One region of the Rhizobium sp. ERR 1071 genome, then DNA from elsewhere that is predicted to be linked to it. Evidence: predicted binding sites of a transcription regulator. Region 1 holds the regulator's gene; each other region holds the start of a gene.
The links. The regulator PhoB, encoded in region 1, activates phosphate uptake and scavenging genes when phosphate is short. The targets are predictions, from matches to a motif close to TGTCATNNANCTGTCAT.
Positions count from the first base shown of each region.

Region 2: a site for PhoB is predicted at 3,179-3,195, ahead of FBZ99_RS22380 (alkaline phosphatase). Genes of this name have one in related genera too.
Region 3: a site for PhoB is predicted at 3,005-3,021, ahead of FBZ99_RS14775 (inorganic phosphate transporter). Genes of this name have one in related genera too.

Region 1 is NZ_VITM01000003.1:530,286-540,716, reverse strand. It holds gene FBZ99_RS12715 (substrate-binding domain-containing protein) at 1-303, shown strand, start outside; gene pstC (phosphate ABC transporter permease subunit PstC) at 366-1,847, shown strand; gene pstA (PstA family ABC transporter permease) at 1,844-3,178, shown strand; gene pstB (phosphate ABC transporter ATP-binding protein PstB) at 3,194-4,009, shown strand; gene phoU (phosphate signaling complex protein PhoU) at 4,060-4,773, shown strand; gene phoB (phosphate regulon transcriptional regulator PhoB) at 4,805-5,488, shown strand; gene FBZ99_RS12685 (GcrA family cell cycle regulator) at 5,578-6,105, opposite strand; gene FBZ99_RS12675 (aspartate aminotransferase family protein) at 6,530-7,729, shown strand; gene argF (ornithine carbamoyltransferase) at 7,803-8,720, shown strand; gene FBZ99_RS12665 (Hsp33 family molecular chaperone) at 8,769-9,758, shown strand; gene apaG (Co2+/Mg2+ efflux protein ApaG) at 9,778-10,170, opposite strand.
Region 2 is NZ_VITM01000006.1:304,471-314,901, reverse strand. It holds gene FBZ99_RS22395 (ABC transporter permease) at 1-158, opposite strand, end outside; gene FBZ99_RS22390 (ABC transporter ATP-binding protein) at 155-841, opposite strand; gene FBZ99_RS22385 (hypothetical protein) at 846-1,310, opposite strand; gene FBZ99_RS22380 (alkaline phosphatase) at 1,385-3,139, opposite strand; gene FBZ99_RS22375 (Lrp/AsnC family transcriptional regulator) at 3,440-3,919, shown strand; gene FBZ99_RS22370 (SAM-dependent methyltransferase) at 4,063-4,779, shown strand; gene FBZ99_RS22365 (TerC family protein) at 4,949-5,932, shown strand; gene FBZ99_RS22360 (hypothetical protein) at 6,001-6,312, shown strand; gene FBZ99_RS22355 (exopolysaccharide biosynthesis protein) at 6,361-6,990, shown strand; gene FBZ99_RS22350 (hypothetical protein) at 7,166-7,882, shown strand; gene FBZ99_RS22345 (hypothetical protein) at 8,390-9,397, shown strand; gene repC (plasmid replication protein RepC) at 9,888-10,431, opposite strand, start outside.
Region 3 is NZ_VITM01000003.1:936,975-947,405, reverse strand. It holds gene FBZ99_RS14785 (helix-turn-helix domain-containing protein) at 1-520, shown strand, start outside; gene FBZ99_RS14780 (MucR family transcriptional regulator) at 691-1,140, shown strand; gene FBZ99_RS14775 (inorganic phosphate transporter) at 1,350-2,957, opposite strand; gene FBZ99_RS14770 (GCG_CRPN prefix-to-repeats domain-containing protein) at 3,198-3,506, shown strand; gene FBZ99_RS14765 (hypothetical protein) at 3,579-4,205, opposite strand; gene FBZ99_RS14760 (CbtA family protein) at 4,240-4,980, opposite strand; gene FBZ99_RS14755 (CbtB domain-containing protein) at 4,993-5,202, opposite strand; gene FBZ99_RS14750 (histidine phosphatase family protein) at 5,448-6,014, shown strand; gene FBZ99_RS33335 (hypothetical protein) at 6,042-6,320, shown strand; gene FBZ99_RS14745 (SURF1 family protein) at 6,560-7,324, opposite strand; gene cyoD (cytochrome o ubiquinol oxidase subunit IV) at 7,510-7,914, opposite strand; gene cyoC (cytochrome o ubiquinol oxidase subunit III) at 7,911-8,540, opposite strand; gene cyoB (cytochrome o ubiquinol oxidase subunit I) at 8,546-10,431, opposite strand, start outside.

The DNA.
Region 1 (10,431 bases):
GTGTTCGGCCTGTATTTTTTCCAGAACAACGCCGACAAGCTGAAGGTCGCCACCGTCAGCGGCATTGTGCCCTCGGGCGAGACGATCGCCGATGGCACCTATCCGGTATCGCGGCCGCTGTTCTTCTACGTCAAGAAAGCCCATCTGGGTGTGGTCCCGGGGCTCAAGGAATATGTCGATTTCTTCACGAGCGATCAGATGATCGGACCGGACGGCCCGCTGGCGGAATATGGCCTCGTGCCGGCGCCGGATGCTGAACGCGACCAGATCCGCAAGGATTTCGCGGGCGGGAAGATCATGTGACTGCTGAAGGGTCGGGCACCAGGGCGGCTTTCGGCTGCCCCGGGGTTCGCCGGGGAATGGGAATGAGTGTATCGCTGCTGCTGCTCTGCTTGTCGGTCTTCGGCGCCTCCGCTTTCGTGCTGGGGCGGGTGAGGGCGGCCGCGCTGTCGGGCGGCAGGTCTTCGTCCATGCATTCCCGGCTCGGCTATCACGGTGCCTATGCCGCCATATGGGCGGTACTTCCGCCCCTGGCGCTCATCTGCGCCTGGCTGATCGTCAGTCCCATCGTCATCGACCGCCTGGTGACCAAATCCTTTCCCGAGGAGGTTCAGTCTCTGCCGCCGGCTGAGCTCAATCTCAGCTACGGCATGGTGCGCAGCATCGCCCGCGGCATGCGCATGCTCGATAGCCAGGAGCTTGCCGATGTCGATGGCGGCAAGGCCGATCTTCAGTTGCTGCTGGCGCAGAAGGGCGTTCCACTCGCCGTACGCCCCACGGGCTACATGATCGAGGCCGCGAATAGATATAATGGCATGCGCGAATTGAGCCGCATGGTCATGGCGGCGGCGGCGATCGTCCTGTCGTTGCTTTGCGCGGCCCATGGCCTTCACGCGATTGCGCCGCGTTTTCGCGCCCGCAACCGGGTCGAGCAGGTCATCCTCGGAGCCCTGATCGTTGCCTCCTCCATCGCGGTGCTGACAACGGTCGGCATCGTCGTTTCCATGCTTTCGGAAGCGGCGCGTTTCTTCAGTATGGTGCCGGCCAGCGAGTTCTTCTTCGGTACCGTCTGGGACCCGCGCTTCACCGGCGCCGGCGCGCAGACCTCGGGCACCTTCGGTCTGATCCCGCTCCTGGCAGGTACGGTCTATATCGGCTTCGTCGCCATGCTCTTTGCCGTGCCTATCGGCCTGTTCGCCGCGATCTACATGGCCGAATATGCCTCGGCTCGCGTTCGCTCCATCGCCAAGCCGATGCTGGAGGTTCTGGCCGGCATTCCAACGATCGTCTACGGCTTCTTCGCCCTTGTCACAGTCGGCCCCTTCCTGCGCGATATCTCCGCCGAGATCGACGGGCTTATGACCGGAAACTACAGAAGCTTCATCGAGGCGCAGAGCGTTTTGACGGCTGGCTTCGTCATGGGCGTGATGCTCATCCCTTACGTCTCCTCGCTGTCGGACGATATCATCATGGCCGTGCCGCGGTCGCTGCGCGACGGCTCGCTCGGCCTCGGCGCCACCCGCTCGGAAACGGTCAAGCGCGTCCTGCTGCCGGCCGCTCTTCCCGGCATCGTCGGCGCGCTGCTGATGACCGCGTCGCGGGCGATCGGCGAAACCATGATCGTGGTGCTGGCCGCAGGCGTTGCCGCGCGCATGCAGCTCGATCCCTTCGAACCGATGACGACGGTCACGGTGAAGATCGTCAATCAGCTGACCGGCGATCTGGAGTTCACTTCGCCGCAGACGCTCGTCGCCTTCGCCCTCGGCATCACGCTGTTCTGCCTGACGCTGTGCCTCAACGTCTATGCGCTCTACATTGTCCGTCGATACAGGGAGCAATACGAATGAGCGACGTCGTATCTTCCTCTCAGCTCAACATGCCGCGCGGTCTGACGCCGGGTGCGTCTGTACACCGCGATATCGGCATTAAGCGGCGCTATGCCGCCGAGCGTCGCTTTCGCGCCTATGGGATGACCGCCGTCATCTTCGGTCTCGTCTTCCTTATCATCCTGGTCTCGACCGTGGTCCGCACAGGCTATACCGCCTTTGTCCAGACTTCGATCACCCTGCCGATCGAATTTACCGAGAAGGTAATCGACCCGACGGGTAAGCGCATGAACGATCCGAAGGTGCTGATCGCTGCCAATTACCCCGTACTGGTGCGCGATGCGTTGGTGAAAGCGCTTGGCATCGATCCGGCCAATCGCACGCTTGTGCGCGAGGCGATGGCGATGGTGTCGGACAGTGCCAGGATCGTGTTGCGCGACAGAGTCGTTGCCAACCCCTCGATCATCGGGACGACACAGAACGTCACATTTCTGGCCAGCGCCAACATCGATTCCGCCAACAAGGGGCAGATCGATCTGACCGTCAGCGAGAAGGATCGCAAGATTTCCGACCGCCAGGTCGCATGGATGAAGCAACTCAGCGAAAGCGGCGCGCTTCACAAGGCCTTCAACAGCGGTCTCTTTCTGTCGGGCAATTCGAGCCGGCCGGAAGCCGCCGGGCTTGGTGTCGCGCTGATCGGCTCGCTCTACCTGATGCTGACCGTTCTCGTGCTTGCCTTGCCGGTCGGCGTTGCTGCCTCGATCTATCTGGAAGAGTTCGCACCGAAGAACCGGCTGACGGATCTGATCGAGGTCAACATCAACAATCTCGCTGCCGTCCCCTCGATCGTCTATGGCCTGCTGGGTCTCTCGGTCTTCATCAACATGATGGGGCTGCCGCGCTCGGCATCGCTGGTCGGCGGCCTTGTACTGAGCCTGATGACGCTGCCGATGATCATCATCGCCACGCGCTCGGCCTTGCGTGCCGTGCCGCCGTCGATCCGCAGCGCGGCGCTCGGTCTTGGCGCATCGCGCATGCAGATGGTCTTACATCATGTTCTGCCGCTCGCGATGCCTGGCATTCTGACGGGCACGATCCTAGGGCTTGCCCATGCGCTCGGAGAGACCGCGCCACTGCTTCTGATCGGCATGGTCGCCTTTGTCGCCAATTATCCGGCATCGCCGCTCGATCCTTCGACGGCGTTGCCGGTGCAGATCTATATGTGGGCGAGCGAAGCCGAGCGAGCCTTCGTCGAAAGAACGTCCGGCGCCATCATCGTGCTCCTCTTCTTCCTCGTCGCGATGAACATCGGCGCCATCCTGCTGCGCCGCCGCTTCGAGCGGCGCTGGTAAGGGAGGGCGCACGAAATGAACATGATGACGGAAGCTGCCAGCGAAAGAGCCTTGGCCAAGAAGATGACGACGATCCCTTACAAGATGATCGGCCAGGACGTTTCTGTGTTCTACGGCGACAAGCGGGCGCTCTTCGACGTCAATCTGAAGATCCGCGCCAATACGGTCACGGCCCTGATCGGCCCTTCCGGCTGTGGCAAGTCCACCTTCCTGCGCTGCCTCAACCGCATGAACGATACGATCGAGACCTGCCGCGTCACCGGCAAGATCACGCTCGACGATCAGGATGTCTACGACGACAGCATCGATGTCGTGGAATTGCGCGCCCGCGTCGGCATGGTCTTCCAGAAGCCCAACCCGTTTCCGAAGTCGATCTACGAGAACGTCGCCTACGGCCCGCGCATCCATGGCCTGCATCGCTCAAAGGCCGATCTCGAGCATATCGTCGAAACCAGTCTGCAGAAGGCCGGTCTATGGGGTGAGGTGAAGGATCGGCTCCATGATGCCGGCACGAGCCTGTCGGGCGGCCAGCAGCAGCGCCTCTGCATCGCGCGCGCCGTTGCTGTCAGCCCGGAGGTGATCCTGATGGATGAGCCGTGCTCGGCGCTCGATCCGATCGCAACCGCCAAGGTCGAGGATCTCATCCACGAGCTTCGGGAGAATTTTACCATCGTCATCGTGACGCATTCCATGCAGCAGGCCGCTCGTGTCTCGCAGCGTACCGCAATGTTCCATCTCGGCCACCTGGTCGAGGAGAACGACACCGATAAGATGTTCACCAATCCCGACGATTTCCGCACGCAGGATTACATCATGGGCCGTTTTGGTTGATGATGGCAGGCGCGCGGCTCCTTTCACACAGTTCACTTGAGGATAGAAAAATGGTCTCCACTCACATTCTCTCAGCCTATGACGAAGACCTGAAGTTTCTGACGCGTCGCATTGCCGAAATGGGCGGCCTGGCCGAGCAGATGGTTAGCGACAGCGTACGCGCTCTCGTCAACAGCGACGCGGCCCTGGCCCAGAAGGTCATCTCCGACGACGTCGTTCTCGACCATGCCGAGCGCGAAGTTGGTGACAAGGCGATCGTCACCATCGCTCGTCGTCAGCCGATGGCAGCGGACCTGCGCGAAATCATGGGCTCGATCCGCATCGCCTCCGATCTGGAGCGCGTCGGTGATCTCGGCAAGAATACCGCAAAGCGCGTCATCGCCGTTCAGGGCACGGGCGTGCCGCGTCGTCTCGCTCGTGGCATCGAACACCTCTCCGAACTGGCACTGAGCCAGCTCAAGGAAGTTCTTGATGTTTACGCGACCCGCTCGCCCGATAAGGCCGTGTCGATCCGCGAACGCGACGAGGAAATCGACGCCATGTACACCTCGCTCTTCCGCGAGATGCTGACCTACATGATGGAAGATCCGCGCAACATCACCACCTGCACGCATCTTCTCTTCTGCGCCAAGAACATCGAGCGCATCGGCGACCATGCCACCAACATCGCCGAGACGATCTATTACATGGCGACCGGTGCTCAGCCGGAAGGCGAGCGCCCGAAGGACGATACCGCCAACACCGTCGGCGCAGTGACGGAATAATCTGGAAGCGAAGAAAGGAGACCATAGGCGCATGGTTCCGAGAGTTGCTGTTGTAGAAGACGAGGAAGCGCTTAGCGTTCTGCTGCGCTACAATCTTGAGGCCGAAGGCTTCGAGGTCGACACGATCCTCAGAGGTGATGAGGCCGAGCTGCGTCTCCAGGAGCGCATCCCCGATCTCCTGATCCTCGACTGGATGCTCCCCGGCGTGTCCGGCATCGAGCTCTGCCGCCGGCTGCGTATGCGGCCGGAGACGGAGCGCTTGCCGATCATCATGCTGACGGCTCGCGGCGAGGAAAGCGAGCGCGTGCGCGGACTTTCGACCGGCGCGGACGATTACGTCGTCAAGCCGTTCTCGACGCCGGAGCTGATGGCCCGCGTCAAGGCGATGCTGCGGCGCGCCCGCCCGGAGGTTCTCTCCACGGTGCTGCGTTGCGGCGATATCGAGCTGGACCGCGAAACCCATCGCGTCCACCGCAAGAGCCGCGAAGTCCGGCTGGGGCCGACAGAATTCCGCCTGCTGGAGTTCCTGATGTCCTCGCCAGGCCGCGTCTTCTCGCGTTCGCAGCTACTCGATGGCGTATGGGGGCACGATATCTACGTCGATGAACGCACGGTCGACGTCCATGTCGGCCGTCTGCGCAAGGCGCTCAATTTCTCCAATATGCAGGATGTCATCCGTACCGTTCGCGGCGCGGGCTATTCCATGGAAGCCTGAGCGGCTTGCCGCTCGGGTGTTACTAAATAGCGGCGGAAATAGAAAAACGGGCCTCGAGGGGCCCGTTTCTCTTTGTCTTGCGGTAACTTTCAGCCGTTGTTGCGACGGCGGTCATGCACCGGCTGGTAGGCCATGCGCTGATGATAGGTGCAGTAGGGCGACGAATCCGGGCTGTCATTGCCGCAGAAGTGGAAGTCGTCCTTCAGCGGATCCCCGACCGGCCATTTGCAGGTGCGTTCCGTCAGCTCCGTCAGGCCGAGGCGGCGGGAGATCGGAACGACGACGTTCGATGCCGGGCGATACTGAATTTCATTGACGGAATCGATCTCGATCTCTTCCTTCAGCATGGTTGCACCCTGCTGGCGGGCGACCACGGTGCGGGTAGCGACGCGCGAGCCGTAGGTCGTTGCGCGAGGAGCCGCGGCACTGCGCTTTGGCGTGCGCGTCGCGGTTGCCGTGCCGCCCGCCTTCGCTCGGCCAGGAAGGTTCAGGCGGTGCACCTTGCCGATAACGGCATTACGGCTCACGCCACCGAGCTGCGCAGCGATCTGGCTGGCGCTCAACCCTTCGGACCATAGCTTTTTCAGCTTCTCGACGCGTTCGTCTGTCCAATTCATGCCCTGTCTCCGCTGTCGCGTTTCCGATGGCAGAATCCCTCACCATTGCCTCGCATGGGAACGAGGCGCGAAACGCTCTAAAATTGTGGTGACTAGTTCCGCCGCATGCAGTCTAGCAATTGCTTTTTAACCTAGTGTGAGGCTGACTCCGTGACAAGAGTCGCGAGAATCTTGAGGAATCGATTTCGAGGTTTTCCCCAACTTGCTGCCTAGGCGTGGCATTTCTGCAATAGGCGCCGCCGAACCTATCTCTTTTGCCCGCAAGCGCTATCTCGCACCTGCTAAAACGCCAGTTTTGTTGACATCGCGATGCAAAACATCAATAGTGCCCGGGCCGCCGCAAGGCGGCATTTTTGATTTTTTCGGACCCGTTTCATCAAATCGAAGCGATCGGTCCTTAAAGTTGTGATCAGGAGATATGGCCATGGCCGAGACCACGCCGCTTTATGACACCTATATGCGCGCTCCGTTACGGTTCGAGCGAGGCGAGGGCGTCTGGCTGGTCACCGAAAATGGCGAGCGCTACCTCGATTTCGCAGCCGGCGTCGCGGTCAACTCGCTCGGTCACGCCCATCCTCATCTCGTCGCCGAATTGAAGGCCCAGGCCGACAAGGTCTGGCACCTGTCGAACCTCTACGAGGTGCCCGGTCAGGAGAAGCTGTCGAAGCGGCTGACGGAAGCGACCTTCGCCGACAAGGTATTCTTCACCAATTCGGGCGCCGAGGCGCTGGAATGCGCCATCAAGACGGCGCGGCGCTATCAATTCGCCAAGGGGCATCCCGAAAAGTTCCACATCATCACCTTCGAGGGCGCCTTCCACGGCCGCACCATCGCGACCATCGCCGCCGGCGGCCAGGAGAAGTATATCGAGGGCTTCGGGCCTAAGGCACCGGGTTTTGACCAAGTGCAGTTCGGTGATCTCGATGCCGTGCGTGCCGCCATCACGGATGCGACAGCCGGGATCCTGATCGAGCCGGTCCAGGGTGAGGGCGGCATCCGTCCGGCCACCAATGAATTCCTGCGCGGGCTGCGTGAGATCTGCGACGAACACGGCCTGCTGCTGATCCTCGACGAAGTACAGTGTGGCGTCGGCCGCACTGGCAAGCTTTTCGCCTATGAATGGGCCGGCATCAAGCCTGATATCATGGCTGTCGCCAAGGGCATCGGCGGCGGTTTCCCGCTCGGTGCCTGCCTTGCGACGGCGGAAGCCGCCTCAGGCATGAAGGCAGGCACCCACGGTTCCACCTATGGCGGCAATCCGCTCGCCATGGCGGTCGGAAATGCCGTTCTCGATATCGTGCTTGCCGAAGGCTTCCTGCAGCATGTGCGCGATGTCTCGCTGGTCTTCCGCCAGGGGCTCGCCTCGCTCAAGGATCGTTTTCCTGACATCATCGAGGACGTTCGCGGCGAAGGTCTGATGCTCGGCATCAAGGCGGCCATTCCGCAGGCAGAGCTGCTGCAGGCTATCCGTGCCGAGCATCTGCTCGGCGTGCCGGCCGGCGATAACGTCATCCGCCTTCTGCCGCCGCTGGTCGTCACCGCCGAAGAAGCACGCGAAGGTCTTGCCCGCCTGGAGCGTGCCGCCGAGCGTGCGCGCGCAGCTCGCACCAAGAAATCGGCTTGAGTTCAACGCCCGTAGATGGGGCGTTCCTGCCCCACGCGGGCGTTATTGTTTTTTCTGGAGCACAGGTAAGGACATGGCTTCTCCGAAACACTTTCTCGACCTCTCTGCCGTTCCGGCGGCCGATCTGCGCAACATCATCGATGACGCGATCGTGCGAAAGAGCGCGCAGAAGGCCGGCACTGCCGACAAGCCGCTGGCCGGCAAGATGCTGGCGATGATCTTCGAGAAGCCGTCCACCCGAACCCGCGTTTCCTTCGATGTCGGCATGCGACAGCTGGGCGGCGAGACGCTGTTCCTCTCCGGCACCGAAATGCAGCTTGGCCGCGCCGAAACGATCGGCGATACGGCCAAGGTGCTGTCGCGCTATGTCGATGCCATCATGATCCGCACGACCGATCATTCGCGCCTGCTGGAGCTGGCGGAACATGCGACGGTTCCCGTCATCAATGCGCTGACCGACGATACGCATCCTTGCCAGATCATGGCCGACATCATGACCTTCGAAGAGCATCGCGGCCCGATCAAGGGCAAGACGCTCGCCTGGACGGGCGACGGCAACAACGTGCTGCATTCGCTGATCGAAGGGGCCGCGCGCTTCGGCTATCGCATGAATATGGCGGTACCCCTTGGCTCCGAGCCGAAGGATCACTATCTGAACTGGGCCCGCAACGAGGGCGCCGAAATCATGCTCTCGCATGATGCAGACCGTGCGGTCGCCGGCGCCGATTGCGTGGTAACCGATACCTGGGTTTCCATGAATCAGGAGCACCGGGCACGCGGTCACAACGTCTTCCAGCCCTATCAGGTCAACAAGGCTTTGATGGCACAGGCCGGCAAAGACGCTTTGTTCATGCATTGCCTGCCTGCTCATCGCGGGGAGGAGGTGACGGACGAGGTGATCGATGGCCCGCAATCCGTTGTCTTCGATGAGGCGGAAAACCGCCTTCATGCGCAAAAGTCGATTCTTGCTTGGTGCCTGGGCGCGATCTGAAGATATTAAACCGCGTCTCAAGGGCGCGGGCGCAGTAGGAGTAAAGCAATGGCCGAAAATGCCGCAACGCTGGGTCAGTTTGATTTCGCCGGTGACGATCATGTCGTTCCCTTCCAGGTGGAAGGTCTGGACGTGCGCGGCCGTGCCGTACAGCTCGGTCCGCTGCTGGACGCGATCCTTGCCCGGCATGACTATCCGACGCCGGTTGCACGCCTTCTGGCGGAGGCCATCGTCCTGACCGTCCTGCTTGGCACGTCGCTGAAATTCGAAGGCAAGTTTACCGTACAGACCAAGGGCGACGGTCCCGTCGACCTTCTGGTTGCCGATTTCACGACGCCGGAAAACGTTCGCGCCTATGCCCGTTTCGACGAAGAAGCACTGGAAAAGGCAGTCGCCGAAGGCCGGACCGAGCCGGAACAGCTGCTCGGCAAGGGCGTCCTCGCCTTCACCATCGATCAGGGCCGTTTCAGCCAGCCCTATCAGGGCATTGTCGCGCTTGATGGCGCCTCGCTCGAAGAGATTGCCGGCACCTATTTCCGTCAGTCGGAGCAGATCCCGACGCGCGTGCGTCTGGGGGCGGCAGAACTTTTCGACCGTGATGAGAACGGCAAGCCGCGTCACCGCTGGCGGGCCGGTGGCCTGATCGCGCAGTTCCTGCCCGAAGCGCCCGAGCGTATGCGTCAGCCGGACCTGCATGGCGGCGATGGCGATACCGGCGTGCGCGATCATGTCGAAGACGATGCCTGGGCGGAGGCACGCAGCCTGGTGGAAACCATCGATGCCGATGAGCTGACGGATCCGCAGGTTGGCACCGAGCGCCTTCTCTATCGCCTGTTCCACGAGCGTGGCGTACGCGTCTACGAGCCGAAGGCCGTCTATGACCGCTGTTCGTGCTCGCGCGACAAGCTGAAGGGCGTCTTGAAGGGCTTCACGGCCGAGGAGATCGAGGCCAGCCAGGAGAATGGCGAGATCGCCGTCACTTGTGAATTCTGCTCTACGACGTATCGCTTCGACGTGTCGGAGATAGAGGCGGCCTGATGTTGCCGATTTTGTCGGCTCAGTTCAGCGTGCGCAACAGGTTGGGCGTATCCAGAGAAAAGGCGGGGATCTTGACATGGAATTGCTCTCCGTCGTCCGTTTCCATCTGGTAATGGCCGAACATCATGCCTGACGGCGTATCCAGCGGGCAGCCCGATGAATATTCATAGGTATCGCCGGGTTTCAGATGCGGCTGCTCGCCGACGACGCCCGGCCCCGTCACCTCATCCACCATGCCATTCATGTCGGTGATGTGCCAGTAGCGTGTCACCAGCTTCACGGCCTTCTTCGAATGGTTGGATATGACGATGCGGTATCCCCAGACATAGCGATCGTCGTCCGGATCGGATTGCTCCTCCAGATAAAAAGGTTCGACGACAACCTCGATGTCGCGTGTTAGGGCGCGATACATGCCTGATACCTTGCCACTGCCCTGAAGCGCCGAGCGCTTCTCCAAGCCTCACTGCCGCTTCAGCATTTCCACATTCGCGGCATATTATCCGCATTCCACCACCCCCGCCAAGAGCGGGATATCTAGCGGTATCCTATAACCAGCCCGCTCCGTCAAGGAACGGCGTGATGAAAACTTGCGTGAACGGGTAGAGCCTTCCCGGCATTTAGCTATTACAGCTAATAACGAAGGTTAACGAGACGTCGAAAGAAGTATCTCAAA
Region 2 (10,431 bases), on a different contig from region 1:
AGATCGAACTTTTCCGCGGCGCGTGCGCTGCCGAGGCGAACTGCCCGCTCCTGCAGAGTCACCGTCACGCTCAGCGCGACTGACAGGGCAATCAGCACGACAACCGCTAACGCCCCGCTCCAGAAGCGCCTGAGGTCGGCAAGAATGAAGGTGATCATCGCGCGGCCACCTCCTGGCTGTCTTCCTCGATGCGCCCGTTTGCCAGATTGATGCGGCGGCCAAGGCGCTCGGCAAGTGCAGCGTCATGCGTGACGACGACAAGCGTCGTCCCCTCCTCGGCCGAAAGCTGCAGCAAAAGCTCCGCGACATCACTACCCGCCTGACGATCGAGGCTGGCGGTCGGCTCGTCGGCAACGATGACGCCGGGACGCGACAGCAGTGCGCGGGCAACGGCAACACGCTGCATCTCGCCGCGTGACAAGGTTTCGATCTTCTGCTGCGGTCGGGCGATACCGGTGACAGACAGCAGATAAAGTGCGCGTTCCCGCTCCTTGGCCGTAAGGCGCCGCGTCAGCTTGATCGGCAGCACGACATTCTCGAAGGCGGACAGGCCGGGAAAGAGATGAAAATCCTGCATGATAAGGCCGATATTGCGGGCGCGGAACGCATCGCGCCGGCCGGACGACAGGCGTGTGATCTCCGTGCCGCTCCAGGATATGCTGCCATTACCGACATCTTCCAAGCCGGTAATGGCGTTGACGAACGTGCTTTTGCCGGAGCCTGAAGCACCGGTGATCGCAAGCCTGCCGCCCGCCGGCAGATGGAAGCGGTCGATGGCGAGAACCGGCGCGGCCAGGCCGGGAAACTGCATTTCAAGACCGGAGATATCGAGCGCAAGCATGTGTTCAGACGGTCCTGAACGATGCGTCGCGGAGACGCAGCTGGCTGATGAATCCGGTTTCCGGATCGGTCCACGAGCCAAATTCCAGCACGCCCCGCGCCGTGATTGGCGCGTTGTACTGCACGAATGTCTGCTTGGAAGAGAGATAGACGACCATGATGTTGTCGGGCCAATCGGCATCGGAAGAGCAGAACGGGCAGAGCGACATCGGGATTTCCGTGAGCACGAAGAAAGCGGCCTCGGCCTTCAATGGCGGCGCCATGAAGCCATTGATGGCGACTTCCCTGCCGCTCAGCTGCTTCACCTTGTCGGAAAATTCGAGCCCGAGTGGGCCGAAGCTCTTATAGAGTTCGCCGAAGCCCAATGTCTCGGCGGCATTCGCACGTGCCGCAATGCCCATGACCGGCAAAATCGCGGCAGCGGCCAAGAAGCCCCGACGATTGATGGTGGCGATCCTGTCCCCGGACATCGCATATCCTCATGAAAGGTGAACAGACAGGCAGCCTCGAAGCCGCCTGTCATGGTCATACGATCTGTAACAACTTACATCTTTTCGGAGCCGAACGCGAAAGTATCGGCCAGCACACGGTAGACATCGCTCTGTTCCATGTAGCCACGGAAGCCTTCGGCGCCGGGACCAGCCGCCTGCAGCACGACATCATCGACGGCGTGGACACCGCTGTCCTCGTCCCGCGGAATGTTGCCCTGCACGAAGACGGCACCGGGCACGTCCTTATAGGCTTCATTGGCGACGTATTCCTTCTTCTCGTTCTGAACAGCCGGCACGAAAGGACCATCGAGCTTCGGGCGGAAGGTCTCGTAGTGGTCCGGACCATTGTTGGCGGCCATGAACAGGCGACGCGAAACGTCGACGCGATCCGGATAGCCGTCGCCATCCTTGTCCTCATAGTTCGGGAAGCCGGCAGCCGCATAGGTGCCGACCTTCTCGCGCATCTCGGTGCCCTTCTTTTCGTCATCGACGGTGCCGATGATCGAAACGCCATGCGTGTGGTCGCCGGTGACGACAACAAGCGTATCCGGATTCTTGGCCTGAAACTCGCGGGCGACGGCAACGGCCTTGTCGAACTCGATGGTTTCGACCAGAGCGCGATCCCAGTCGAGCGGATGGCTCATCTTGTCGATGGAGGCACCTTCCACCACCAGGAAGAAGCCGTCCGGGTTCTTGGCAAGCTTATCGAGCGCGACCTTGGTCATGTCGACCAAGCCCGGCTGGTTCGGAAACTTGTCGACGGTGCCCTTCTTCAGGAATTCACGATCGAGCGTGACGTCAAGGTTGCCGGTGTGGAAGAGACCAAGCAGCTTGTCCTGGTTGGAGCCGGCAGCCGCCGCCAGTTCGTTCTTGTCGGTCGCAACGGCATAGCCGGCATCCTTGAAGAGCGCGATATAGTCCTTGTCGTCCTTGCGTTTGGAGCCAGGAACGCTCTTCGCCAGGAAATAGGCCGAGCCGCCGCCGAGCAGGACATCCGGCTTGACGTCGTACATCATGCCGACGATCTCCGCCTTGTCGCCGCGCTTGCGGGTATGGGAAACGAGCGCTGCCGGCGTCGCATCTTCGACTTCGGCCGTGGTGACGATGCCGAGCGACTTCTTGCCGGTGCGGCGCAACGCCTCGCCGATCGTTTCGACCTTCGGGTCGTCCAGGCTTGCCGGCGTACGGTCGGCGTAGACGCCGAGGGCGTTGACGGCCGACTTGTGGCCGGTCATGTAGGCCGACATGGTATTGGCGCTGTCGGTGGCAATCGCAGAGGTCGAGGAGGTGCCGATGAAGGCGACCGGCGGGATATCGTCCATGGCAAGACGGCCATTGGCCTTTCCTTCGGTCATGCCCTTGGACATGATGCGGGCGCCGGTTCGGTGTGCAACAGAGAGGCCGTCGCCGAGCAGGAAGATGATGTTCTTGGCCTTCGGCGTGGCCGACGTGCCATAGACATCCCAGTTGACGGACTTCTTCTCGTCGCCGGCCGAAACCTCGACCTTGTACTGGCCGGGCTTTGCGAGCTTGATGCCGCGCAGGATCAGGGCCGATCCGAGTACCTTGTCTTCAGCGCCCTTCTCTTCTGCGACGAAATCAGCCGCCTTGCCGAAAACCGCGTCGTAGCTTTCGCCGTTGACCGTGACCTTCACGTCTTCCGGCTTGACGACCTTGTTGAATTCCACCTTGAAATCGAACGGAGAGCCGGCAAGTACCGTTGCCCGGTCCAACGGATAGACTGTCGCTGCATGGGCTGCGCCGGACATCAAGGCCGCAGACATCATGGCGAGAAGAAGTTTACGCATTTATACCCCCTGCGTTTGGTTGCTTCCCGCTCCCCACTTATAAAAGCCAGATGACAATCACGTAAAATGGAGTCAACTTTCTCAACCGCTAATTCCAAAACGACGATCGGTAAGTAAGATTGATTGTGTGTGCCGCATCTAAAATGCCAGCCGAACCTACGGACCTTCTTTCCAATTCGACACAATCCGCGCAACCTTCGTCATGCAAGCTAAGCCGACATTCATGATGTCAAACTTGCCATCCTCATAAGATAAGCGAATACTACACACGCTTCGTGAGGATTCTCAGAGTTTTGTGCAATGGATGAACAGCTCGACAAATTGGATCTGCGTCTGCTGGAGGAGCTTCAGAAAGACAGCAGACTGACGAACAACGAGCTCGGCGAGCGCATTGCGCTTTCGCCGTCGCAATGCTCGAGGCGACGCACGAGGCTGGAGGCAGAAGGCTATATTCGCAGCTACCAGGCCAATCTCGACCGGCAGAAGCTGGGGCTGGACATGCTCGTCGTCATCTCGGTGACGCTTGCCACCCACAACAGGGATAATGCCCGCCGGTTTTCGCAGCTCATCAACGGTCTGCCGGAGGTGCTGGAAGCCTATGCGCTGACAGGAGAAATGGACTATCACCTGAAGGTCGCCACCCGCGGGCTTACCGATCTCTCCCGTTTCGTCAACGACGTGCTGCTTCCGCATGAATCGGTCCAGCATGTGAAGACGGCAATCGTCCTCGATACTCTCAAGACCTTCGAAGGATTTCCGATCGCCCTGCCGCAAGGCTGACATGGCGGCGCCGACGTTCGATGATCGTTGTTGCGCGCCCTTGCCCTACCGGGCATCATGGGCAAGTTTTGAGGGCTTGCTTTCGGCGCATGCAGCCTTTCCAATCACGCCAAAGACAATATCCTTGGCGAGGACAGGCTTGCATGACCGGCACGGACGTACAGACGCGGCATTTCGAAGAATTTGCCGAAGTTCTGCTCAGATGTAATCATCTATACCATCCCAGCAACGATTCCATTGCCTTGCGCAATGCTGTCGAAAGCAGGCGCCAGATCGAGATATTCGACTATAGTCGTTCCGCCGATGCCTTCACGCGTGCGTTCGGAATGCGAAATTCACTGAAGTGCCTGCAGGTACTTACCAGCCTCGAAGCAACGGTCCACAAATATAGAAGGGTATGCGATCTCGGCTGCGGCTCGGGCGCCTTCAGCCTTGCCTTTGCCTATCTTGCCGGAAATCCCGAGCTCGAGGTTTACGGGCTGGACATATCCGAACATCAGCTCGCTCTCGCCAGGGAGCTGATGTCAGCGGCTGGCCTGCCGGGACGTTTCCAGTTCGAGCAACGAAGCCTGCCGGCGCAGATCGGGTATCTTCCCGACCTGACAATCTCCTCTTACTGGTTTTGTGAAAATGAGCATGTGATCGACGATCCGCTGCTGTTCGACCTTGTGGCCGGACAGGAGATATTGATCGTCGATTATGAAACGATCATCGGCCGCATCGCGACCTGTCTTCCGAAGGGATTCCATATTCTCGCGCGGCATACCGCCCAGGTCGAAATTCCTCCCGCCCTGGCTGATTTCGTCGCGCAGGAAAGGGCAAGCGTTTACGGCATCCATATCGGTCGAACCAACCCTTAGACGCTACGTGACATTGTCGTCTTTGCAAAATGCACGCAAACCCTTGAAACGCCGACGTCGGCTTCCCAGCTATTGGCCAACCCGCTGGTCCGGGCCCCTCTGGTGAGAGCCGTCGGCGCTCTCGCGATGTCGGACCTTTCCGACACCGCGCCGACAGGGGTTTTCCGACATGGAAACGTCTTTGCTCTTCGTGGAGTGGCTGGGAAAGCCGCTCTGGATGTGGGTAAGCTTCCTTGCGCTCGTCATCGCCATTCTCTCCTTCGATCTCGGTGTGCTGCATAAGGAAAACAAGGAGATCGGTGTCGGCGAGAGCATCAAACTCTCCGTTCTCTACATCACGCTCGGCCTCGCCTTCGGCGGCTGGGTATGGTGGTATCTCGGTGCCGATTCCGGCCTGGCCTACATGACGGGCTTCGTCGTGGAAAAGACGCTGGCTCTCGACAACGTCTTCGTCATTGCCCTCATCTTCGCTTTCTTCGCCGTGCCTCGCCTCTATCAGCACCGCGTGCTCTTCTGGGGTATTCTCGGCGTCATCGTGCTGCGCGCGATCATGATCGGCGTCGGCACGACACTGGTGGCCGAGTTCTCCTGGCTGCTCTATGTTTTCGCCGCCTTCCTCATCATCACCGGCATCAAGATGCTGGTCGTGAAGGATACCGAACCGGATGTGTCAAAGAACCCGCTGGTACGCTTCATGCGCAGCCGCTTCAACGTCACCGACCACCATCATGGCGAGCGCTTCTTCGTCAAGCAGCCGCATCCGCAGAACGGAAAAATGGTCTGGTTCATCACGCCGCTTTTCATGGCGCTCGTGCTGATCGAAGTCGCCGACGTCATCTTTGCCGTGGATTCGGTTCCTGCGATCTTCGCGATCACCACCGATCCGTTCATCGTCTATACGTCGAATATTTTCGCGATCCTTGGCCTGCGTGCCCTCTATTTCGCGCTTGCCGCCATGATCCACCGCTTCCGGTACCTGAAGCCCGCGCTCGCCGTCGTGCTCGTCTTCATCGGCTCGAAGATCTTCGTCGCCGATATGCTGGGTCTCGAAAAATTCCCGGCCGTCCTCTCGCTCGGCATCACCTTCGCGATCATTGCAAGCGGCGTCGGCTGGAGCCTGCTGAAGACGCGCGACAAGGCTGAAAGCGCCTGACGCCATGAGGTGCCCCGCTTGGGGCACTTCCCTCCCCGCTTCAAACAGATTTCCGACAAGGTACAGACATGATCTCCAATCTCCTCGCAGCCCTTTTTGCAACTTTCGCCCTTGGCCCGCTTCAAGCCGAAATCGAGCGGCATGCCGCTGCCGCCGGCCAGCCTGTCGGGATCATCAGGCAATCGCAGGCATGTCTCTCGTCCGAGGTCCCGGCACTGGCGCAACGCGCCTCCGAAGACACTTTCTGGACGATTTCAACCGTCATCGGCCTGTCGACCGGCTGGAGCAGCCCTGCCGATCTGCTCGATAAAAGCAATCCGGACTGCGCGCCCGTCATCAGGCTTATCCAGGGAAAGGGCGAAGGTGTCGATGAAGCCTGACGCTTTGTGCAAACAAGAAATTCCGGTGACCTTATCTGGTGATGTCCGATGACAGAACAGGCTGCCGATACGACTGGGCATGATGACAGGGCATCCACTCGCCTGCACCATCTCGCCAGGCTCACCCATGAGCAGGGCGGCATCTCCATCGGCGAGGTGCTCAGCGGCCTCGGGCACACGAGCATGGCCTTTACCATCCTCTTTCTCTCGCTGCCGGCACTGATCCCGATCCCAGGACCGTTCGGCGTCGTCTTCGGAAGCGCTCTCGCTCTGGTGGCGGTGCAGATCGCACTGGGCCGCCGGAGGATATGGCTACCGGCCTTTATCAACCGACGCCGGCTTTCGCCAGTAATCGTGGAACTCATCGTACGCTACAGCGCGCCGATCCTCGCCAAGGTCGAAACTGTCGTTCGTCCGGGCCGTCTGGCCGCTTTCACGGGCGGCACCATGCAATGGCTGCTGTCTTTTCCGATCTTCCTGCTGGCCGTCGCCATTGTCCTTCCGATCCCGCTCGGCAACTATATGCCGGTCGTTGCCCTCATGGCGATCTCAGTCGCCCTGATGGCACGGGACGGTTTGCTGATCCTGGCGGCGCTGTTCGTCTCAGCACTGGCCTTCATCGCCACGGCCGGTCTCATTCAGTTGGCTTTCACCAGCCTGAATGCGATCGGATCGTAAGCATCCTATTCAGTAAGGAAGACAGCGGATGATTTTGCGGCCAGTTGCCGCGCTTGTCCGCAACAGCCTTTTCGCGTCTTGCCAATAGCGGCAAGCCTGCCATCTATGCCAGCGGCGCATTTCTCAGCCATTAGGTTCCGGCCTGTAAAATCATCAGTGCAGAGGATTTCATCGCATGCCATCAAAGCCCCCGTCTTTCGTCCGCATGATTGCCCTCGGCAGCTCCGTCGCCATCGCGCTTGGCGCGCACACGGCGACGGCGCAGGAAATGCCGGCTGCCTCTCAGTGGCCCGACACGCCGACCTCGCGTCTGGAAGCACTGGCAATCCTGCAGACCCTGAATGCCGATCTCCTCAGCAATGCCAGTGCCACGCTGACGCTCGATCGCTGGTGTGCTGCGCATAAGCTTGCACCGGATGGCTCGAAAATCGTTGCGCAGCGCGTGCGCGGTCAGGACAAGCCGGCCGACGATTCAATCCGGAAGCTGCTGGCGGTCGGACCTGACGAACCTGTCGCCTATCGTCGCGTTCGTCTGGCTTGCGGGGATCGTATTCTGTCCGAGGCGGACAATTGGTACGTGCCGGCAAAGCTCACAGCCGAAATGAACAAGTCGCTCGATACGAGCGACATCGCGTTCGGCCGTGCCGTTCAGGCTCTCAATTTCACCCGCACGAACCTGTCGGCAAAGCTCCTTTGGTCGCCGCTCCCGCAAGGATGGGAAACCGGCGCCGATCTGCCGCCATCCGGGAGCGGGTCTCTCGCCTTGCCTTCCTTTCTTCTCGAACACCATGCCGTGCTGAAGCTGCCGGATGGAACACCATTCAGCGCACTGATCGAAAGCTATACCAGCCGGGTGCTGGACTTTCCCGCTCCCCATCTGCCATCGCAGTAAGTGGCCGACCACTTTGTCGACCTGATCCAGACACCGAAGAGCGACATCGGCAACACCCCGACATCGTAAGGGATGATGCCGTTGCATTATCCGGAATTTTACGCGCCCGCCGTCCATGGATAGGTGAGCGAGCAAATTCTGTCCTTCAATCTGGAAGACGGCTTGCCGCGTTTGCAGAAGCAGCACACCCCACCTCGTGACGCGGCATAAGCCCATCAAGGCTTTGTTGGCGCCCTCACCGCCTCAAGTCCGCCATATTTGCGCCGCGATCGCTGAAGAATGCTGGCGCAAAACGGATGGAGTCGATCAATGACAGGCGAGCAATTTTCCTCGTCAGCCAGGATTTCCGGCATCTGTTAGGATCTAGTTCAGCAAAGCAGCGCACAAGTATGAGTTCTGGATCTAAGCGTTTGGCAGGCGAGCTTGTGGGGCAGGCAGGCTGTCAACATTGCTTTTGACGGCAGCAGCGAATGCCGACCCAGAATATTTGATAGGAGAACTAATTCCGTGCGGTTGAGATATGCCCTTCGAAGCGTCCCCCAGATGCTCAGCCTCTGCTCCCTCGCCCTCGTCATTCCCGCAACATCGCAATCCCTGGCAGCCACCCGGCAGCCGGACATTCCGGCCTGGCTCGGAGCCTATGTCGGTACCGGCGACGGGCAGATCGCTCAACCAGTCCTGCAAAGAGCCCGCGCGCTCTACATGCGAAAGGTGAGCGAAGGCACGGTCAAAAATCCCTGCTATTTCGCCATGGACGCAACTCGTCCGAACACTCCAAATGACGGCAAGTCCGCGGGCCGCTTCTACATCGTTTGCGAGGCGACACAGACGTTCCGTGTCGTTTCATCCGGCCACGGCAGCGGCCGCGATCTCAAGGGCGTAGCTGATTTCGGCAACGGCCGCATGTGCGCCAAGAACTTCGGCAATGCGATGGACTCGAACCTGACGACGGGCGGTTCCTATGTGACGGAGGAGACGAAGACGACCTTCAAGGGCTACTACAAGCTCTCACAAACCAAGGAAGCTGCCTATCTTCGCACGTTCCTCCAGTTCGATGGCGAAGGCGAGACCGCGAATGCTCGCGAAAGGGCGATCGGCGGACATGCGGCCGCCAAGGTTGCGGGCATCTGCATGAAGAAGGATCCGCAGAGCCCCTACGCCAACCGGGACGGATATGTTCCGCTCGGAAAGCTGGTGGAATATGCTGGCGGCCGTAGCGACGGCTGCACCAGTTGGGCGGCATCGGATGCCAATCAGATCATTTCCATGGTGAAGGACAATCCGACGACGCTCTACATCTATCCGGAGTCCTCGGACATCAAGGCGATCGCCAAAGCCGTTGCGGCGGGGCGCTCTCCGGCCCAATCCGGATTATATTGGAACGACTCCTGCTTGAAGGAGATCGGCACGCCTAAGTTCTGGCCGAAGGAAACCCTCGAACCGATCATCGTGCAATACAAGAAGGACCATCCGGCACCGCCTGCCAAGCCGATCCCGATCTGCGACCAGCCGTGACGGTGGCCGAGAGCCAAATCAGGAAATTTGACAGGTGACGGCCGGGATCATTGATCATTGCCGCGCCTGTTTAAGGGAGCCGGGATGCAATTTCTCCTGTCGCGTCCAAATGCCTGCGCGGTAAGCTTGCCTGTGGATACCATAGCGCCGGATCGACGCGAAAATATATGGACATTTGCCGGTAAAAACGGCATAAAAACTTGAGATCGGCGGACGATAAGAACGCCTCCTATGACTTATTTCGGCTGACCTGGCTGAATTTTACACAGCCTCTAGCCGATTGATTTCATTGAGATAAAGCCTCAATCAGAAGCTATCCCTCTCTTTCCTGCCGTTAGCCCTATAGGAGGGCTGCGCCGTCTTTCGCATCAACCAAAACCGTGGTCGATGCGTCTCAGCAGACTTGATCAGGTCTGCGTTAAACCAGCGCTCCGTATCGAGGCCTAGGCGGAACCGGATATCAATCTTTCCACATTGAAATTAGAACCGGCTAGGCCACCTTTGGCGCGGTCGTATTTGCCCGCAGAAGGCTCATAAGCATGGGACCGATCGCAAACTCTCCTTTCTCCGTTCGCCGGGTCAGATCGCGAAGATAGCCGCCGGCTGAATTGATGTATGGGGCGCGTTGGAGGATGCAGGCGATGACGGTGGCAGCATTTTCTGTCCCCATGATCCTGCAGGCCTCCTGATAGGCTCCAGGGCTGATATCGAGTGTTGATTTGACGATGATCGAGGCTGCAAGCAGATCACGCCAGTTGTTGATAGTCCCTGCTGGTCCATAGGACATGATGTCTGGACAAGCGCGGAGAATGAGATCCAGTGGGAAGGACTTTAGCTCCATCGCAGTCTCGTTACGAGCTTCAACGCGAAAGCTGCGCATTGTTGAGGATGTTGGTCCGATAACGCCCGGAGATGTTGCCGCTTCGGGCGTCTGTGGTGTTGTCCGCGGAAATACGGTCTCGTCCAGTGGCATTTCTTGCTGTCCGGCCTCGGTTTCAGATTCAATTAGGGATTCGGAGTCTGAATTCTGTATG
Region 3 (10,431 bases), 410 kb from region 1:
GACAAAGACATTGCTGCGCGCTTTTGTGAGCCGGCTTCGCATCGTCTTTTCCGGGAGCGGCGAGCTGGTCGCCACATTCGTCGGCGGAACCGAGCCGCATGTTCTTATCTGCGATCAGGCGGCAGAAGCGATTGGCCGCGTCAGCATAGATACCGAGACCGGGCTCTACGTCCTGTGCGAGCTCGGCGGTCATGCTGATGATGTCGTTATCGTGACCGCGAGCGAAAATCGATTGATCGAGGAGATCACCCTCCATCTTGGCGATGGCCGTTTGCTGCAGGGAGCGGTCGATACCGCCGTTAGCAGCCTCGTCGGCCAGACGATGGAGGATGTCGAGCGCAAGCTTATTCTCCAGACGCTGCAGCATTGCGGCGGAGATCCCACTCATACGGCGTTCATGCTCGGCATGCCGCTCGTCACTCTTTGCAACAAGCTGGCGGTCTACTTCTCGGACTCCGCCGGCGAACTGCCGCAGACCGCTGCGGATATGGGATACGGAGCGAAAAGCTACCGGCTGTGATTGCGCACGCATTTCATGCGGTCGCATTGTACCCCGGTTACCAAACCGGGATCGCGCTCCTGGAACAGGGCGCAAATCGAAACGGCGCGCTGCCCGGCTGCGGGTATCGCGCATGATGCAATTCGAGCGGGGCGGCGCACGAGGAACCAAATGAGATCCGGGAAAAGATCATGGATTCTTTCAGCGAGAGAAAAGACCCCGTACCCCAGAAGACGCCTGCTTTGTTCGATGGCTGCGTGAAGATCGTTTCAGCCTATGTCAGCCATAATGCCATCCCTGTTCACAGCCTCCCCAGGCTTATCAAGGATATTCACGAGGCGCTGCAAACGTTGGATGGGTCGGCTTCGATCGTCGATCGAAGCAACTTGGTGCCGGCGGTGGATTTGAAGAAATCGGTGACAAACGACTACATCGTCTGCCTCGAAGACGGCAAACGCTTCAAGACCCTGAAGCGCCATTTGCGCGTGCATTATGGCATGACGCCCGAGGAATACAGACAGAAATGGGGACTTGCTCCCAACTATCCGATGGTTGCGCAGAATTACGCCAACCGTCGCTCGGAACTTGCCAAGATTTCCGGCCTCGGTGCGAACGGCAACAAGAGGGAAGGCGTCGGCTGAAGCAATCCGCAAACAGGCGCCTCATGCGCTCCTGACGGCTCGGCTTCGATGCTCCGTGGGAATGCAGGCGGATCTCGCGAACGCTTTCGATGCGTTTTGCGATGCCGGCCGCAGTGCCGCGTCTGCCGGCGGAATGCTGCAAATGAAATGACGCCCCGTCAGGGGCGCCATAGTCTTATCGAAAATGTTCGACGCCTTTATCGCGACGATTAGAAGACCTGGCGCAGCACGACGAACAGCACGAAGGCAAGCGCGATCGAAGCTGGCAGCGTCAGGATCCAGGCCATCAGCATGTTGCGAACGGTCGACCATTGCAGGCCGGAACCGTTGGCGGCCATGGTGCCGGCGACGCCGGAGGACAGGACGTGCGTGGTCGAGACCGGCAGGCCGAGATGGTCGGCAGCACCGATCGTCAGCATGGCGACGACTTCGGCGGCAGCACCCTGGCCGTAAGTCAGATGCGTCTTGCCGATCTTTTCGCCGACGGTGACGACGATGCGCTTCCAGCCAACCATCGTGCCGAGGCCGAGTGCCAGTGCCACGGCGACCTTCACCCAGAGCGGAATGAACTTGGTCGCGTGATCGACGGCGGCGTGATAGTTCGTAACGGCCTTCAGGTCGTCGGCGCTCATCGGCAGCAGCTTTTGCTTGTCGATCAGCTTCAGCGATTCACCGATCAGGTAGATGTCGTTACGAACGTTGCTGACGAGGCCGTTCGGCAGCTTCTCGACGCTCGGATAAGCGGCGATCTCGGCGCTGGTGGCGTGAATGTAGGCCTGAAGTGCCGGCGTGGTCGCATCCGACCAGATCTTGCTCTTGACAGCATCGCTGACCGCAGCCTTCGGATCGGCCGGAGCGGCAACGCCGGGCTTCACATACTTGCCAAGCACGGTCTCGACCTGCGTTGAGGCAGCCTTGTAAGCCTCGAGATAGTTGACATCGGGTGTGCGGTTCAGCGCAAAAGCCGTCGGCACCAGGCCGATGAGGATAAGCATGATGAGGCCCATGCCCTTCTGCCCGTCGTTCGAGCCGTGAGCGAAGCTGACGCCGGTGCAGGTGAAGATCAGCAGGCCGCGGATCCAGATAGGCGGCGGCGTATTGCCCTTCGGCGCTTCATAAAGCTCCTTATTGCGGATCAGCACCTTGGCGACCAGCAGCAATATTGCAGCTGCGGCAAAGCCGATGATCGGCGACAGGAGCAGCGACATGCCGACGCTGCTTGCCTGCGACCAGTCGACACCGCTGGTGGCGGAGCCGGCGGGTGCCAGGAACTGGTTGGCGAGGCCGACCCCGATGATCGAGCCGACGAGCGTATGCGAGCTCGAGGCCGGCAGGCCGAGATACCAGGTGCCGAGGTTCCAGATGATGGCGGCGGTCAATAGGGCGAAGACCATGGCGAGACCGGAGCCGGAGCCGACTTGCAGGATGAGTTCGACCGGCAGCAGCGCCAGGATGCCGAAGGCGACGGCGCCCGACGAAGTGAGAACACCGAGGAAGTTGAAGAAGCCCGACCAGATGACGGCGAATTCCGCCGGCAGCGAGCGCGTATAGATGACAGTGGCGACGGCGTTGGCAGTATCGTGGAAGCCGTTGACGAATTCGAAGCCGAGCGCGATCAGCAGCGCCAGGCCGAGCAGGATCCACGGAACGGCGGCAGCTTCGGCGAGGTCGCTGCCAAGGGCATAGCCGACATAGGCAAGGCCGGCCAGCACGACGACACCGAAGATCGGCAGAAACCATTTTGCCGAACTACCGGCGCCGTGAATTGGATGGTTGGCATTGCCACCCTCCGAAGTGTTTGAAGCGAGGTCGACCATCCCAAACTCCTTTATGGCAATTGATATCGTTGGTGTAAGCCTCCTTCATGAAACTCTCGTGACGCGCGAGTAGGTTGCGGCTGGCCGCAAATACCGGCAACAGGACGCTTTCTGGGCTGCGGTCAGGCGTTTGGTCTGATCTTGATTTCGCCGTCAAATGGCCTTTTTCGGTTCAGCCGGCGTTCATACCTCAAGGGGTTAAATCCCGCATGTAAGGGACTTGGATAGAGGGCCATCAAAATGAGATCGTCCGTGATTGCCATCGCTGCCTTGTTTGGCAGCCTGGTTGTATCTTCGGCAGAGGCAATGCCTATCCCAGCCGTTGGGACAGCGGCCTCAGCGCCGATCGTGAAAGTTGACTATGCCTGCGGTCGTGGCTGGCACCTGACGCGCTGGGGCGAATGCCGCCCCAATCGCTGGGGTCCGCCGCCCCGGCGCTGGGGTTACTACAGGCCGCCACCGCCGCCGCCATGGGGTTGGCACGGCCATCGCCATCATCGCGATGGCTGGCGCGATGACCGTTGGCGCGATCGCCCGCGTTACTGGTAAGATCAGAAACACCGCCGCACTTCGCGGCGGTGTTTTGTTAAGGCCAGCTCGAGGAACAGTGCGCAGCGGTTCCTAAGATTGAGCTTGCGGCCGTAATGCGCGCGCGCCTAGCCATAGCCCTGCAAGTACGAACAGGCTGGCCGATAAGATCGCAGCAAGGCTTTTCGCATGAAGCGCGATATCGGCAAGCTTCGGCCGGATGAGATCGGCCGTATTGAAATTCTCGCCGCTGAATTTGCACAGGATGAGCGAGAGGTTGTTGCGCACGAGTGCCAGATCGATATCGGAGACGAGGTCGTCGACCGGTTCCTTTTCCACTTTCATGGCACGCATCTGCAGCAGCACTGCTTTTGCAGCCGCAAGATAGGCGTGCGAACATTCGTTGAAAGGGCTTTCCTCGTCGCTGACGCTGCCTGGCATCACGCCCCATAGGCAATAGGCACGCTGGATCTGCGCGAAGTTCAGGAGACGGCGGAAGGTTTCGTCGGTATCCGATATGCTCTCGGCAAGCGAAATGATCCGCCCGTAATAGGGAGAGATCACAGCCATCTCGCCATGGGTGAGACTGGGAATCGGAATGCCGGCCTGGCTGCCGGAGGAGCCGCTGCCATGTGCGGCAACCGAAACTGGCCAACCTGCAACGATGAGACAGAAGATTGCAAACAGGACGCCACCTGGATACAGGCGTCTCCCGCGCATGTTGCCATGCGCGGGATGCGATCTATTTACCACACTAAACCCGGCGTAGGGCCGCATTGCCGTAACGTGTCTGCGGCAACTGACGTTCCGCCCAGGCTCCGAAGGCAAGGCCGAGCGTCGTCCAGAGAATGGCGTGCATGCCGAGCGAGGTGACGCGGAAGCGCCAGAGCACGACGGCGGAAAATTGCTCGGGCACTTCGTTGATGGGGGGAAGCAGATATTGGATCAGCGCGATGAAGACGATGTAGCCAATGCCGGCAATGATCGCACCGTTCCAGGAACCATATCGCGCTGCCAGCCTGCGACCGAAGCCCACCGCGACGATCATGCCGACGACGGAGGCAACGATCATGATGAAGAACAGTTCCGTTCTCGCGCCGATCGTATCGGGATTGCCGACGGCCGGTGGGTTTGCCGGATACTTGAGATCGGGCACGAGCGAAATCGTCACGAAAGCGGCGAGCGCGAGCAGCGCTGCCGTGCCGCGCGCACCCAAGGGGCTGATGCGGCCGTAGATGAAGGAGAAAACCAGCGCGAACAATCCGCCGATTGCGGTGGAAAAGATCACGCTGCCGGTGAAGAGGCCGATGCCCGCCTGCGTAGCGCGGCTGACAATCTCTGGTTCAGGAGCTTCGCCGGCCGCCTGCGCGGCCTTTTCTTCAAACCCGATGGCCCAGTCGACCAGCGGTTCGCCGAAGATGTGGGCAAAAGCAAAAACGAAAATACCGGTCAAGGCCCCGACGATCATGCCGCGGAGCAAAAGACGTCCAACCATGTGCTTGACCCCTTAGTGGCAGGGGAAGCCGAGCAGGTGGCGGGCATCATGCACGAATTCGTGCACATACATGCCCGAGAAGAGCGAGGTCGCGCCTTCTTCTGCGCCGATGAAATAGATCGCAAGCAGCATCAGCAGGCCGGCAAAAATAGCCCAGGGCAGGATTTGGCCGAGCGGAATCGGCTGTGGAACTGCGGTTGGGGCGAAAGTGGTGTCGGACATTGTATTTCCCTCTTTAAGAAAAGCGCGTTCCATTTGCGGAAGGGTTCTTGCGGGAAGGGTCTGGCTCTCGGAGGCGGAACTCGTCCGTCTTCGATTACAGTGGCGCGACCGCGCCGGGATTCCACCGGCTTCCACACCCGCAAGTGCAAGTTTATAGCTATCTGCAAATATAATTGTCAATCAAGCGCCACTGCGATGCTAAATCGCGACAAGAGCGCACCGGGGGATGGAATAGAGGAAGTTTCATGAAAACGCGTTTGAGCTGGATTTGCCATGGGGCAACGCAAGCCAATCGGAATGGCTGCTTTCCGGATGACGAACCCTTGGAGGCGAAGGCGGCTCAGCAGGCTCAATCCTTATCCTTCAGGCTGGGGGCGATCGATCGGGTCTGGGCGAGCCCGGCTCTGCGCGCGCGCCAGACCGCCGCGGTCCTCGGTCTCGACGCTATCCCGGATGTCGCCTTGCGCGAATGCGATTATGGCGACTGGCGGGGGCAATCACTAGCCGAACTGCATGAAAGGGATGCGGAGTCCCTCGCGCTCTGGATGACGGACACGTCGGTCGCGCCGCATGGCGGCGAAGCCCTCTTGTCGGTCATGAAACGTGTCAGCGAATGGATGGGAAATCATATCGAGGATGCCGGCCATATCGTCATCATCACCCATGCGAGCGTCATTCGCTCTGCCGTTCTGCAGGCCTTGCAGGCGCCGCCTGCGGCATTCTGGGCTGTTGATGTCGAGCCGTTCGGGATTGTCGAAATGACGAGCGACGGCCGGCGCTGGCAGCTTCGCTTCCCGAAGATATCGATCTAAGGTCTGTGGGATTCACATTGGCTTGATGTGATTCAAGCCTTTGATGGACCGCTTATTCTGATTGACACCCAATGGGCGAAGATGGCGTCGTATTGTCTGCAACCAACCGATCCGGTACGTAGCGGCAGTGACAAGCTGTGTTCGGCAGGCGCTTACGATTCGCTGGTTTCGTTATTTCTTCTTTCCTTGATCATGATGCCATTTGATGGCGAAGAACATGCCCGTGCCCAACACGAGAACTTTGAACGTAATGAAGACTATAGGGAACCAATCCATTATTTTGAATATTTCCAGGCTATTACTTGACACTATCTATCGTGAGGAGCGCTAACTCAAGACTGCTGCTTCAGCACCTTCATCTTTTGTTCAAACCATCGCCGAATCCAACTTCGATCATAACATTCCCATCCACACGGCATTAATGGTGCTATCACCCATCTCGCCGCAGCCGCCCTTAATTCACGATGAATCTCCACAGACCTTAGAGTAGTTTCAGCAAAAGCGCGGTTTCGCGTCGGAAATTACGTGAAAGCAAAGGGTGGCGATCAACGAGCCACTTTTGCCCGCTGCCGCTCGAAATAGACGAGATAGACTGCCAGCCCTAATGTCATGGCGGCCAGTCCGTACCAGGTGATGGCATAGACGAGATGGCTGTTGTGGAAGGTGATCTGCGTCAGCCCGCCCACGGGCAATCCGCCGGGATTTTTCGCATCGTCGGCATCGATGAAGTAGGGCGCCACGTTCTGCAGCCCCCGGGCCTCGGCGATGGCTGCCACGTCGCGCGAATACCAGCGCTCCTCCGCCGGCACGTTTGAACGCAGCAGCGTGCCTTTGGGCTCGCTGATACGCAATAGGCCGGTAACGGTGGTCTCACCGGAAATCTCGCCTTCGGCGCGCGTCGCCGGATTGCGCTTCTCGGTTGGCACGAAGCCACGGTTGACGATGATGATCGTGCCATCTGCAAGCTTTAGCGGCGTCAGCACCCAATAGCCTGCGCCGAGAGCGGTCGAGGCATAGACCTGCACTTGCTTGTCATTGAGGAAAGTGCCGCTTGCCTGGACATGCTTGTATTCGGAGTTTTCGGCCGTGACGTCCGCCCACTCTGCGGTGCTGGGAGCCGGAACCGCCGGAGCATGCACGCGTGCATCGACCCGGGCGATCAGATCCAGCTTCCAATGCAGCCGCTTCACTTGCCAGGTGCCGAGACCGATGAGGAGGGCCGTCAGAAGCAGAAGCAGCGACACCCAGATGACCAGGGTCAGCGTCGTGCGCGGCTTGCCCTGAGAGGTGTTCGAGGAAATATCGGTCATGGCGCTGATCTCCGGGGAGGCGCTGCCGCATGATTTCGGGAGGTTCAATTCTCTTCGCTGAAGATCATGCGCGGTCGGGAAGATTTGGCTGCGGCTTTCGGCATTTCAAGCATGCAACGCGCAGCACCCGGCGGATTTCACGCCGGAAGAGGGCGGGCCTTCGCCTGAAGGCCCGCCGTTCGAATTTACGGCATGTTGCGCATCATCTCGGGCGACATGGGCATCATGTTCGCGTTGAGGTGATGCATGACCCAGAGCGAGCCGGACAGCGCGATGATGACGATCACGATCGTAAAGATCAGCGCCATCATGTTCCAGCCGCCTTCTGAGCGGGTGTTCATGTGCAGGAAGTAGATCATGTGCACGACGATCTGGATCGCACCGAGGATCATGACGATCGCTCCGGTGACGGCCGGATCGGGGATGACCTTGGCCATGACCAGCCAGAAGGGAATGGCGGTCAGGATGACGGAGAGGATAAACCCCGTCATGTAGCTCTTGAAGGTGCCGTGCGCCGCCTCGTGGCCGCCATGGTGATCGTGGCCGTGGGCGTCGCCGGAATGATGCGAATGGTTAGCGTTCGAGCTCATCCGAGAACTCCCATGAGGTAGACGAGAGAAAACACGCCGATCCAGACGACGTCCAGGAAGTGCCAGAACATCGAAAGGCACATCAGGCGGCGCTTGTTTTCCGGGATCAATCCATAGCGGCCGACCTGCACCATCAGCGTGATCAGCCAGACGATACCGGTGGTGACGTGCAGACCGTGCGTGCCGACCAGCGTGAAGAAGGCGGACAGGAAGGCACTGCGCTGCGGGCCGGCACCGTCGAGGATCAGGTGATAAAACTCATAGAGTTCGAAGAAGATGAAGAGGGCGCCGAAGATGCCCGTAATCGTCAGCCACATCAGCGTGCCCGACTTGTTATCCTTCTCCATTGCCAGCATGGCGAAGCCATAGGTGATGGAGGAGAAGAGCAGCATCGCCGTGTTGAGGGCGACGAGCGGCAGCTCGAAGAGGTCGGCCGGCGACGGGCCGGCCGCATAGCTGTGGCCGAGCACGGCGAAGGTGGCGAAGAGGACTGCGAAGATCAGGCAGTCGCTCATGATGTAGATCCAGAAGCCCAGCATGGTGCTGCCTTCCGGATGATGCTCTTCCGTCATGTAGAAGGCGGGTGTTTCGCCATCCTTGGGAGCGTGTGCGGTTGGGGTCGTCATAAGTCTTACACCTGTCCTGCGAGCTGTTTCGTACGCTCGTTCTCGGTCTTAACGACCTCGTCGGCGGGGATGTGGTAGTCGCGCTTGTAGTTGAAGGTATGGCCGATCGTGATGACGATCATCGCGACGAAGGTGATGGCGGCAAGCCACCACATGTACCAGATCATCCCGAATGCGAAGCCGATGGAGAGAACGCCGAGGATGATGCCCGTGCCGGTGTTCTTCGGCATGTGGATCGGAATGAAGCCTTCGGTCGGCCTGACATAGCCGCGGTTCTTCATGTCCCACCACGCGTCGTGATCGTAGACGATCGGCGTGAAGGCGAAGTTGTAGGCCGGCGGCGGCGACGAGGTGGACCATTCCAGCGTGCGGCCGCCCCAGGGATCGCCGGTATGATCGCGAAGCTCTTCGCGCTTCATGAAGCTGACGGCCAGCTGGATGAGGAAGCAGGCGATGCCGATGGCAATGAGACCGGCGCCGAAAGCGGCGATGATGAACCAGATCTGCAGCGACGGATCGTCGAACTGGCTGACACGGCGGGTGACGCCCATCAGGCCGAGGATATAGAGCGGCATGAAGGCGAACCAGAAGCCGATCTGCCAGAACCAGAAGCTCATCTTGCCCCAGAACGGATCCAGCTTGAAGCCGAAGGCCTTCGGGAACCAGTAGTTGACGCCCGCGAACATGCCGAAGAGCACGCCGCCGATGATCACATTATGGAAGTGGGCGATCAGGAACAGCGAGTTGTGCAGCACGAAGTCGGCCGGCGGAACGGCGAGCATGACGCCGGTCATGCCGCCGATGGTGAAGGTCACCATGAACCCGACGGTCCACAGCATCGGCGGCTCGTAGCGGATGCGGCCGTGATACATCGTGAACAGCCAGTTGAAGAGCTTCGCACCCGTCGGGATCGAGATGATCATCGTCGTGATGCCGAAGAAGGAGTTGACGCTGGCGCCCGAGCCCATCGTGAAGAAGTGGTGCAGCCAGACGAGGTAGGAGAGGATCATGATCACGCAGGTGGCGTAAACCATCGAGGCGTAGCCGAAGAGGCGCTTGCCGCAGAAGGTGGCGACGACTTCCGAGAAGACGCCGAAGGCCGGCAGGATCAGGATGTAGACTTCCGGGTGGCCCCAGATCCAGATGAGGTTGACATACATCATCGGATTGCCGCCGAGGTCGTTCGTGAAGAAGTTCGTGCCGGCGTAGCGGTCGAGGGTCAGCAGAGCGAGCGTGGCGGTCAGGATCGGGAAGGACGCAACGATCAGGATGTTGGTGCAGAGCGACGTCCAGGTGAAGACGGGCATTTTCATGAAGGTCATGCCCGGCGCGCGCATCTTGACGATGGTGGCGATCAGGTTGATGCCCGAAAGCGTCGTTCCGATACCCGCGACCTGCAGGCCCCAGATGTAATAATCGACGCCGACGTCGGGACTATAGGCGATGCCGGAAAGCGGCGGATAAGCCAGCCAGCCGGTTTTCGCGAATTCGCCGATGAAGAGCGAAATCATGATGACAATCGCGCCCGCCGTCGTCATCCAGAACGAGAAGTTGTTGAGGAACGGGAAGGAAACGTCGCGGGCGCCGATCTGCAGCGGCACCACGAGGTTCATCAGGCCGGTGACGAAGGGCATCGCCACGAAGAAGATCATGATGACGCCATGCGCCGTGAAGATCTGGTCGTAGTGATGCGGCGGCAGATAACCTTCGGATCCGTTGAAGGCGATCGCCTGCTGCAGGCGCATCAGCAGCGCGTCGGAGAAACCGCGCAGCAGCATGATCAGCGCCAGCACGACATACATGATGCCGATCTTCTTGTGGTCGATGCTGGTGAACCATTCCTTCCAGAGGTAGCCCCAGAGGCGGAAATAGGTCAGCAGGCCGAGGACGG